DNA from 2 places in the Schnuerera sp. genome. Region 2 is predicted to be linked to the other one. Evidence: riboswitches for the same ligand, from Rfam matches in the RefSeq annotation. Region 2 holds a riboswitch; the other holds the start of a gene.
The links. A riboswitch is a leader RNA that binds a small molecule or an ion and turns the genes downstream of it on or off. The one in region 2 is predicted to bind thiamine pyrophosphate.

Region 1: another riboswitch for thiamine pyrophosphate. It lies ahead of VK998_RS03535 (thiamine-binding protein); the one in region 2 lies ahead of thiT (energy-coupled thiamine transporter ThiT).

The regions. Positions count from the first base shown of each region.
Region 1 covers NZ_DATHXO010000151.1:871-4,282, forward strand. The annotation lists gene VK998_RS03530 (alpha/beta fold hydrolase) at 1-603, shown strand, start outside; TPP riboswitch at 753-856, shown strand; gene VK998_RS03535 (thiamine-binding protein) at 953-1,249, shown strand; gene VK998_RS03540 (ABC transporter permease) at 1,218-1,991, shown strand; gene VK998_RS03545 (ABC transporter substrate-binding protein) at 2,017-2,994, shown strand; gene VK998_RS03550 (ABC transporter ATP-binding protein) at 3,015-3,412, shown strand, end outside.
Region 2 covers NZ_DATHXO010000239.1:107-6,514, forward strand. The annotation lists partial or broken gene pknB (Stk1 family PASTA domain-containing Ser/Thr kinase) at 1-1,555, shown strand, start outside; gene rsgA (ribosome small subunit-dependent GTPase A) at 1,566-2,444, shown strand; gene rpe (ribulose-phosphate 3-epimerase) at 2,446-3,093, shown strand; TPP riboswitch at 3,144-3,245, shown strand; gene thiT (energy-coupled thiamine transporter ThiT) at 3,302-3,841, shown strand; gene VK998_RS05610 (thiamine diphosphokinase) at 3,851-4,495, shown strand; gene VK998_RS05615 (hypothetical protein) at 4,601-4,771, shown strand; gene rpmB (50S ribosomal protein L28) at 4,808-4,999, opposite strand; gene VK998_RS05625 (Asp23/Gls24 family envelope stress response protein) at 5,220-5,576, shown strand; gene VK998_RS05630 (DAK2 domain-containing protein) at 5,595-6,408, shown strand, end outside.

The DNA.
Region 1 (3,412 bases), on a different contig from region 2:
GAGGAAGGATATTCAATTAGGGATATGGCAGAAGATCAAAAGATTGCCATGGAAAATCTAGGTATAAAGAATGCTCACATAATGGGCGTTTCACAAGGAGGAATGATATCACAATATCTTGCTATTGATTATCCTGAAATGGTAGATAAACTTGTTATAGGGGTATCTATTTCCAAACAGAATGATACTATACAGAAAGTTATAAGAAATTGGATAACCTTGGCTGAAAACAATGATTACAGAAATTTAATTATAGATACCATGGAAAAAACCTTTACAGAAGATAAACTTAAAAAATATAGAATATTTTATCCTATTATAACGAGAGTTGGAAAACCAAAAGACTTTAAAAGATTCATAGTTCAAGCTAATGCATGCCTTAATCATAATGCTTATGATGAATTAGATAAAATTAAATGCTCTACTTTAGTAATAGGTGGGGATAGCGACAAAGTTGTAGGAGAAAATGCAAGCAGGGAAATGGCTGAAAGAATAAATGATAGTAAGTTGATTTTGTATAGGGGTCTTGGACATGGAGCATATGAAGAGGCTGAAGATTTCAACCAAATAGTACTAAAATTTTTATATCTTAGAAATTGTTAGAAATTACAATAAATTCCCATTTAATGGTATAATGTTTATACTATTCCTGCCTATAAAGGAAGATAAAGCGGATTTGAAATCCTCAAATATATATCTAAAAAACAGGATTTAAGCTATCCTTGACAATTTACTAAATATGATATATTCTAAAATTAAAACACGGGTGCTCGATATGTCGGGCTGAGAAGAGAGATTCTCTAACCGTTTACCTGATCTGGGTAATGCCAGCGTAGGGATTATAGTGTAGCATTTATTTTATCTAATGGTACTTAATCCTTTCTGGCTAATAACCAGAAAGGATTTTTTAATGTTTAATTTTAATATAACTAAAATAAGGGAGGAATTTATAATGAATGCAAGCGTTGCTATTCAAGTATTGCCAAAAGTCGAGACAGATGAGTTAGTGTGTAAAATTGTTGATGAGGTGATTGGATATATCAAAAGTACAGGATTATCTTATTATGTAGGACCTTTTGAAACTACAATAGAAGGAGAACTTGAAGAACTACTGGATATTGTGAAGGAATGTCAATACATTGCAATTAAATCAGGATGCCCATCTGTAATGTCCTATGTTAAGATATGTTTTAAACCAGAAGGCGGTGTACTTACTATTGATCAAAAGGTTACAAAGCATCACAAATAGAGTGTCATCTTATGTAGCAATAGTAGGTATACTTATTTTATGGCAGTTTCTATCTGCTATGGAGATTGTACCAAAGTTCATGCTACCATCCCCTTTGGATGTTTTAAAAGCTTTTATATTTGATTTTCCCCTTCTAATGAATCATGCAAGGACTACATTATTAGAAGCATTTTTCGGACTTGCTATTGGAGTATCATTAGGATTTATGGTTGCTGTAATTATGGATAGATTTCATTTTATCTATAAGGCTATTTACCCAATACTAATTATTACCCAGACTATACCAACTGTAGCAATTGCACCTTTATTAGTATTATGGTTGGGTTATGGTATGGCACCAAAGATTACATTGATTGTAATTGTAACATTTTTTCCTATTACCATCGGTTTATTAGACGGTTTCAAGTCAGCAGATTCTGATGCTATACAACTTCTTAGATCAATGAATGCTTCAGACAGGCAAATATTTAAGCATATAAAATTACCAAGTTCTATATCCCATTTTTTTGCTGGCTTAAGGATTTCTGTTTCCTATTCTGTAGTCGGAGCAGTCATTTCAGAATGGCTTGGTGGTTTTAATGGACTAGGTGTATATATGACAAGGGTTAAAAAATCCTATTCTTTTGATAAAATGTTTGCTGTAATTTTACTTATATCCATCATTAGTTTGATATTGATGGAGGGTGTTGTATTTTTACAAAAAATAAGTATGCCATGGATTAAAGGTGAAAATAAATTATAAAATATAAAATGTAAGGAGAATCAGTGTGAAAAAGAAATTGATAATATTATTTTGTATATTAGGAATAATGGCTATTTTGACAGCTTGTGAAAATAAGGGTGAGGAAAAGATAACTGTTGTACTTGATTGGACACCAAATACTAATCATACAGGGCTATATGTAGCTGAAGAAAAGGGATATTTCAAAGAATTAGGTCTTAATGTAGAAATTGTCCAGCCTCCAGAGGGGGGTGCTGAAAGCCTTGTAGCATCAGGAAAAGCTCAATTTGGGATTGCTTTTCAGGATATGATAGCTCCAGCATTTGCTTCGAACAATCCTCTTCCAGTAACTGCAGTAGCAGCTTTAATACAGCATAATACATCGGGAATTATATCCCTTAAAGGCAATGGAATAGAAACTCCAAAAGGAATGGCTAATAAAATTTATGCTACCTGGGATATGCCTATTGAAAAGGCAATAATAAAGTCGGTAGTAGAGGCTGATGGAGGAGACTATGGCTCCATAAGAATGGTTCCAAGTACTGTAACGGATGTTGTGACAGCACTTAATACAGACATGGATGCAATATGGGTATATTATGCTTGGGATGGTATTGCAACTAAGGTGAAGGGTCTAGAAACGGATTTCTTTGCATTTAAAGATATTAACCCAGTGTTAGATTATTATAGCCCAATTTTAGTTGGAAATAATGAATATATAGAGAAAAATAAAGAAAAAACTGAAGCGTTTCTAAAGGCGATAGCTAAAGGATATGAATATGCTATAGATAATCCTGAGGAAGCGGCTAATATATTGATAAATGCAAATCCAGAGTTGGATAAGGAATTGGTTCAGGAGAGCCAAAAATGGCTTGCAGATCAGTATAAAGCAGAAGTAAGTCAATGGGGTTATATTGATCAGGATAGGTGGGATAATTTCTATTCCTGGTTATGGGAAGAAGGCCTTATTGAAAAAGAGATTTTATCAGGATTTGGGTTTACTAATTACTATCTTCCTGATTAGAAATCGAGGAGAATAATTTAATGGCAAAACTTAGTGTAAATAATATATCAAAGTCTTATGGTAAGAAAAAGATAATTAAAGATATTTCATTGGAAGTAAATGAAGGTGAAATAGTATGTTTATTAGGAGTTAGCGGAGTAGGAAAGACTACATTATTTAATATCATATCTGGTTTATTAGTTCCAGATGGAGGGAAAGTTTTATTAGACAATAAAGATATCACAGGAGAGTCTGGGCATATTAGTTATATGCTACAAAAAGATCTATTATTACCATATAAAACAGTATTGGACAATGTATCGTTACCTCTTATTATAAAAGGAGAAAGCAAAAAAACAGCAAATTTAAAAGCTGAAAAATATTTTAAAACTTTTGGGCTAGATGGAAACCAGGACAAATATCCTCATCAGTTATCTGG
Region 2 (6,408 bases):
GGAAGCATTGGAACATGCTCACAAAAATCATATAGTTCATAGAGATATTAAACCTCATAATATTATGGTCACCGAAGATGGAAGGGTAAAGGTAACTGATTTTGGTATAGCCAGGGCTGCTACCACTTCTACAGTGACAAATACTTCTAATGTAATAGGTTCGGTTCATTATTTCTCACCTGAACAAGCCAGAGGTGGATATACAGATGAAAAATCAGATATATATTCTCTTGGAATTGTTATGTACGAAATGATAACGGGTAAAGTTCCCTTTGAAGGGGATAGCCCTATTACAGTAGCATTAAAACATATACAAGAAGAAATAATTCCTCCTAGGGACATGGATGATACCGTGCCAATAGGTTTACAAAATATAATTATGAGATGTGTAAAAAAAAGTCAGGTGGATAGATACAGCACTGCAGGTGAATTGTTATCAGATTTAAAAAGATTAAGATATATTGGAGAAGATTTACCTCTAGAGGAGATTAATAGAATAGAGGAAGCTACACAAATAATACCAGCCGTAAAAGATAAGGATGAAAATACTATGAAAAAATCTAATAGGAGAAAAAAGCAGAGTGATGGCGGTTTGAAAATTGTTTTTCTTGCTATTTTACTAGCTTTTATAGTTGTAAGTTCTTTAGCTTTAGGTTTTTTCAAACTTAAGGATTATTTTATATCAACAGAAGTAGTAGTTCCGGATTTAAAAGGAATGTATAAGGAAGAAGCTAAAGAAGAAGTTGAAAAATTAGGATTAGAATTTAGCGTAGTAAATGAAGTCTTTAACAATGAGTTTGAAAAAGATCAAGTAGTAAATCAGAGAACTAAAGCTGGAGAAAAAGTTAAAGAAGGATACACTATTGAAGTTACAGTTAGCAAAGGAAATAATTTAGTTAAAGTTCCTAATTTAGTCAATGAAAATATAAGTGAAATAGACGATTTATTAAAAGAGGCAAATTTAGTAGAAGTTGTAGATTATGACTATAGTGATACTGTAGAGGCGAATATTATCATTAGCCAAAGTCCAGACGCTTATTCTGAAGTAGAAGAAGGAACTAAGATCAATCTTGTAGTTAGTCAAGGACCAAAAAAAGAATATGTTATAATGCCAAAGCTAATAGGTCTTAGCGAGGAACAAGCAAAAAATGCCTTAGTAGCTTATGGGTTAGTATTAGACCAAGCTGTTCCAGAACCTAATGATGAATATGATGAAGGTATAGTGTTCTGGCAGAGTATTGAACAAGGTACTGAAATAGAAGCCAATACTGCTATCGACATATATGTTAGCACTGGACCAGCCGAGGAACCTGAACCAGAAGATACTGATAAAGAGATTCCTTTCTCAGTTAGTATAACACCTGCAAGTGAGGAGGAGGAAGTAGAAATAAAGGTATTAAGGGTTCAAGATGGAAATAGGGAAGTCGTATATAATAAAGTTCATAAGGTGGATGGTAAATCTGTTGAAATACCTTTAGAGGGTAAACTTGATGCTTATTTTGAATTCTATTACGATGATATTTATATAGATGAACTACCTCATCCTGAGGGCTAGGAGGTTTTATATGATAGAAGGTATTATTATAAAAGGGATTGGTGGATTTTATTACGTAAAAACTCAAGATGACGTTTATGAATGTAGGGCTAGAGGTGTTTTTAGAGAGCAAAATATAACACCTCTAATTGGGGATAATGTCTTAATACGTATAAGTGAAGAGGATAATACAGGATATATTGAAAAGATTATGGAGAGAAAATCCCAATTAATAAGACCTCCCGTAGCAAATGTTACTCAAGCTATTATTATTATGAGTATTAAAAATCCAGACATAAACTATTGGCTATTAGATAGGTTCATAGTTATGGCGGAACATCAAAATTTAAGTATAGGAATATGCATCAACAAGGTAGATTTATGTTTAAAAAAGGAAATTGATGTTATTGATACTATTTATGGCAATACTAAATATCCAATTATTAAGACTAGTACAAAAACTGGAAAAGGAATAGAGGAATTAAAGGAAATTTTAAAGAACAATATAACAGTTTTTGCTGGTCCCTCAGGTGTAGGGAAATCATCTTTGTTAAATAAAATTCATCCAAAGCTGAATTTGAAGACTGGTAACGTAAGTAAAAAAACTACTAGAGGGAAACACACTACCCGCCACGTTGAATTGATAGACATTGGTTCTAAATCCTATGTTCTTGATACTCCTGGGTTTAGTTCATTAAAATTAGATTTTATTAAGTCAGAAGAAGAACTAAGTAAGTATTTTGTTGAAATGCTTAATTATAATGATAAATGTAAGTTCATTAATTGTTTACATCGTAAAGAACCAAATTGTGAAGTAAAGAGACAGTTGAAAAATGGTAATATTAGTAAAATGCGATATGAGAATTATTTACGATTTTTAGAGGAGATAAAAAACATTAGGAGGTTTTAATATGGCAAAGCTTTCACCTTCCATATTATCAGCAGATTTTGGAAGCTTAAAAGAGGAAGTATTGAAATTAGAAAAGGGTGGAGCTGACTATATTCATTTAGATATAATGGATGGTCAATTTGTTCCTAATATAACCTTTGGATCACCTGTTGTAAATAAGTTAAGAACAATTACAAAAGTACCTTTTGATGTTCATTTGATGATAGATAAACCAGAAAGGTATATAAAAGATTTTGTAGAGGCTGGAGCAGATATTATTACAATTCATGAGGAGGCGACTACCCATCTACATAGAACAATAGAGGAAATAAAATCCTATGGTGTGAAAGCGGGAGTGGCTTTGAATCCTGCAACTTCTATAGATAGTTTAGAGTACGTTTTAGAATATATAGATTTGGTTTTAATAATGACTGTCAACCCAGGATTTGGAGGACAGAAGTTTATAAGTTCGATGGAAAGAAAAATAAAAAGAATGAGGGAAATTGTAGATAATAATAATTTAAATATCTTAATTGAAGCTGATGGTGGAATAAAGTTAGATAATGCTAAAAAAATAATCGATTATGGATTGGATATAATTGTAGTAGGCTCTGGTATTTTTGAAGCTAAAGATGTAATAGAAAGAACTAGAATCTTTAAAGAATTATAATTGAAAATAATATTTTATATGATATAATGTATATATCAACTAAATATTGAATTTATCACTAGGGGAGCCTTAAGTGGCTGAGAGGGGAATAATCCCGACCCTTTAAACCTGAACTAGGTAATTCTAGCGTAGGAAAGTGTTTTAGTTAGTTTATCTACCCATTACCTATTTCTGGTAATGGGTTTTATTTTTAAGGAGGTATTTGTAAATGAAAAAATGGAGTACTAAAATGTTAGTGGAAGCAGGTATTATGATTGCTTTATCTATTTTATTAAGTAGAATAAAGGTATATGAAGCTCCTCAAGGAGGTTCTGTAACTGCTGGTAGTATGATTCCTATCATGTTGTTTGCTATGAGATGGGGACTTGGTCCTGGGATAACTGCTGGAATAACTTTTGGGTTATTAAAATTAATGTTAGGAGGATGGGTTTTTAGTCCAACCCAAGCCATATTAGAATATCCAATAGCATTTGGTTTTCTTGGATTAGCAGGTGTTTTTTCTAATTCTATTGAAAAAGCTAAAGATGGAAGCTATTTCAAAATAATTTTGTCAGTTTTATTAGCAATTGCTGGAAGATTTATATGCCATTTACTGGCAGGAGTAATATTCTTTAGTGAATATGCAGGAACTCAAAATCCTTGGATATATTCTTTTGGATATCAAGCGAGTTATTTGATTCCAGAGTTTATAGTTTCTGCTATTATTCTGTCATTGATCTGGAAACCATTAAGCAGAATAGAAAAATAAAAAGAATGGATGATTAAATTGAGAGCATTACTGATTTTAAATGGGAATATTAAGAATCTTGAAAGATTAAAAGAATTAGTTCAAGAATCGGATTTCATACTTGCTGCTGATGGCGGCACTAATTATTGTTTAAAAATATCCTTGATGCCTCATATGGTTATCGGTGATTTAGATTCAATTTCCGAGGATATTTTAAGGCAAATATATAAACACAATATTCCTATACACAAATTTCCAACAAAAAAGGATAAAACAGATGCTGAATTATCTATTGATTATTTAATTGGTGAAGGTTTTAAGGATATAACAATAGTAGGGGCAATTGGTAGCAGAATTGATCACAGTTTAGCCAATATATTATTATTGACTAAACTAAATCAAAAAGGGGTTAATGGCAAAATTGTAGACGATAATAATACAGTATATTTAGTTGATAAAGAACTGATATTGACTAAAGATGAAAATTCTTTTTTGTCTATAATTCCTATCACTAATTCTGGAATAGTAATTACATTAAAAGGTTTTGAATATGAGTTGGATAAGGTAGGTATTGATTTCGGTTCTTCCTATGGAGTAAGTAATAAAATTATAAAAAATAAAGGATATATAGTGCTTAACAAGGGCCAATGTTTAGCAATTGTATCTAAGGATTAAAATGAAAAAATAAATCTTAGCCTAATAGGGTTAAGGTTTATTTTTTATGTAACTAAATGTAGTCTTGAGAATACTATAAAGTAAAGGTAAATCTGGGGTGAAATTATGAAGCGTTTCTATTATAGATACAGACATAAATCAAAGAAGATAATAGGATTCGCATTAGGTATTGTAGGGGTAGTTATTATTATAAATATAATCCCTATCGAAGTATTATTATTTTTAATAGGAATAATATTGATATTTATGGGGTTTCTATTATTGAAACTAAAATAAGACTTCCATTCTCAATAATAATGGAAGTCTTATTTTTTATAATGCTCTTTCAACATAACCAGATCTTAAACATCTAGTACAAACATTAATTCTTTTAGTGGTACCATTTACAACTGCTCTTACTTTTCTGATGTTTGGAGACCAACTTCTGTTATTCTTTCTATTTGAAAAAGTAATCTTGTTTCCAAAAGTTTTTCCTTTTCCACATATATCACATCTTCTTGCCATACAAACACCTCCTCATTTGAATAAAAAATATATTGGTATATTTTATCTTTTATATAATAACATATTATATTCTAACACAATAAACAATAAAAAGGCAACTATAATTATAGATTAATCAAATAGTTAAAAGTAATTGGTTGAACTATTTAGTATTATAAGGTAAAATATACCCATATACTATATTGATAATATTGATAATTTTTTATAAGGAGGCGATTTTGTGCCAGCTAGAACTAAGAATGAATTTGGATGTATCGATATAGACGACAATGTAATTGCAACTATTGCAGGACTTTCAGCAATGGAAAGCTATGGTATAGTAGGTATGGCGAGTAAAAATGCAACGGATGGTTTTTTTGAACTTTTGAAAAGAGAAAATTTATCTAGAGGGGTTAAAATATACACAGATAAAGACGAAATATTGATTGATTTACACGTTGTACTCCAATATGGAATTAGAATATCTGTAGTTGCTGAAAATATCATTGAAAAGGTAAGGTTTAACGTAGAAAACTTGACAGGATTAAAAGTAAGTAAAATAAATGTATATGTACAAGGAATTAGAGTTGAAAAGTAGTTTAAGGAGGTACTACAATTGAAGATTGGATTTATAGACGGTGCTATGCTGAAAAAAGCATTTATTGGATCTGCAAAACTATTAGAGGAAAACAAGGAAGAGGTAAACTCTTTAAATGTTTTCCCTGTACCAGATGGAGATACAGGGACTAATATGTCTTTAACTATGAAATCAGCAATTAATCAAATATTGAATTTGGAAGAGTATGGTGCTGGAAAAGTTGCTTTAGCAGCCAGTAATGGTTCTTTAATGGGAGCAAGAGGAAATTCTGGTGTTATTCTTTCTCAGTTATTTAGAGGTCTAGCTAATGGATTAAAAAACAAAGACACAGTATATACTATGGATTTGGCAGAAGCTTTTAAATTAGCTTCTGATACTGCATATAAGGCTGTTATGAAACCTACAGAGGGTACTATATTAACTGTAGCAAAGGGTTGTGCTGACTATGCATTAGAGTTGGCACAAGAAGAAAAAGATGTATTGATTTTTATGGAGAAAGTTATTAAACATGGTAATCAGGTACTTAATAAGACGCCTGATATGTTGCCTGTATTAAAACAAGCAGGGGTAGTAGATGCTGGTGGCAAAGGTTTAATTATTGTATTAACTGGAGCTTATAATGCTATAACTACTAAAGAAGATATCAACTTAGATACTTTCAAGATGGAAGCTGTTGAGGCAAAACCCATTACATCCCATGTTGAAACTTCAGATATTGAATTTGGTTATTGTACTGAGTTTATGATCAATACGCACAAAGATGACTATGAAGGCTTTAGAGAAGAATTAACTAAATTTGGGGATTCTTTAATGGTTGTTGGTGGTGATGGAT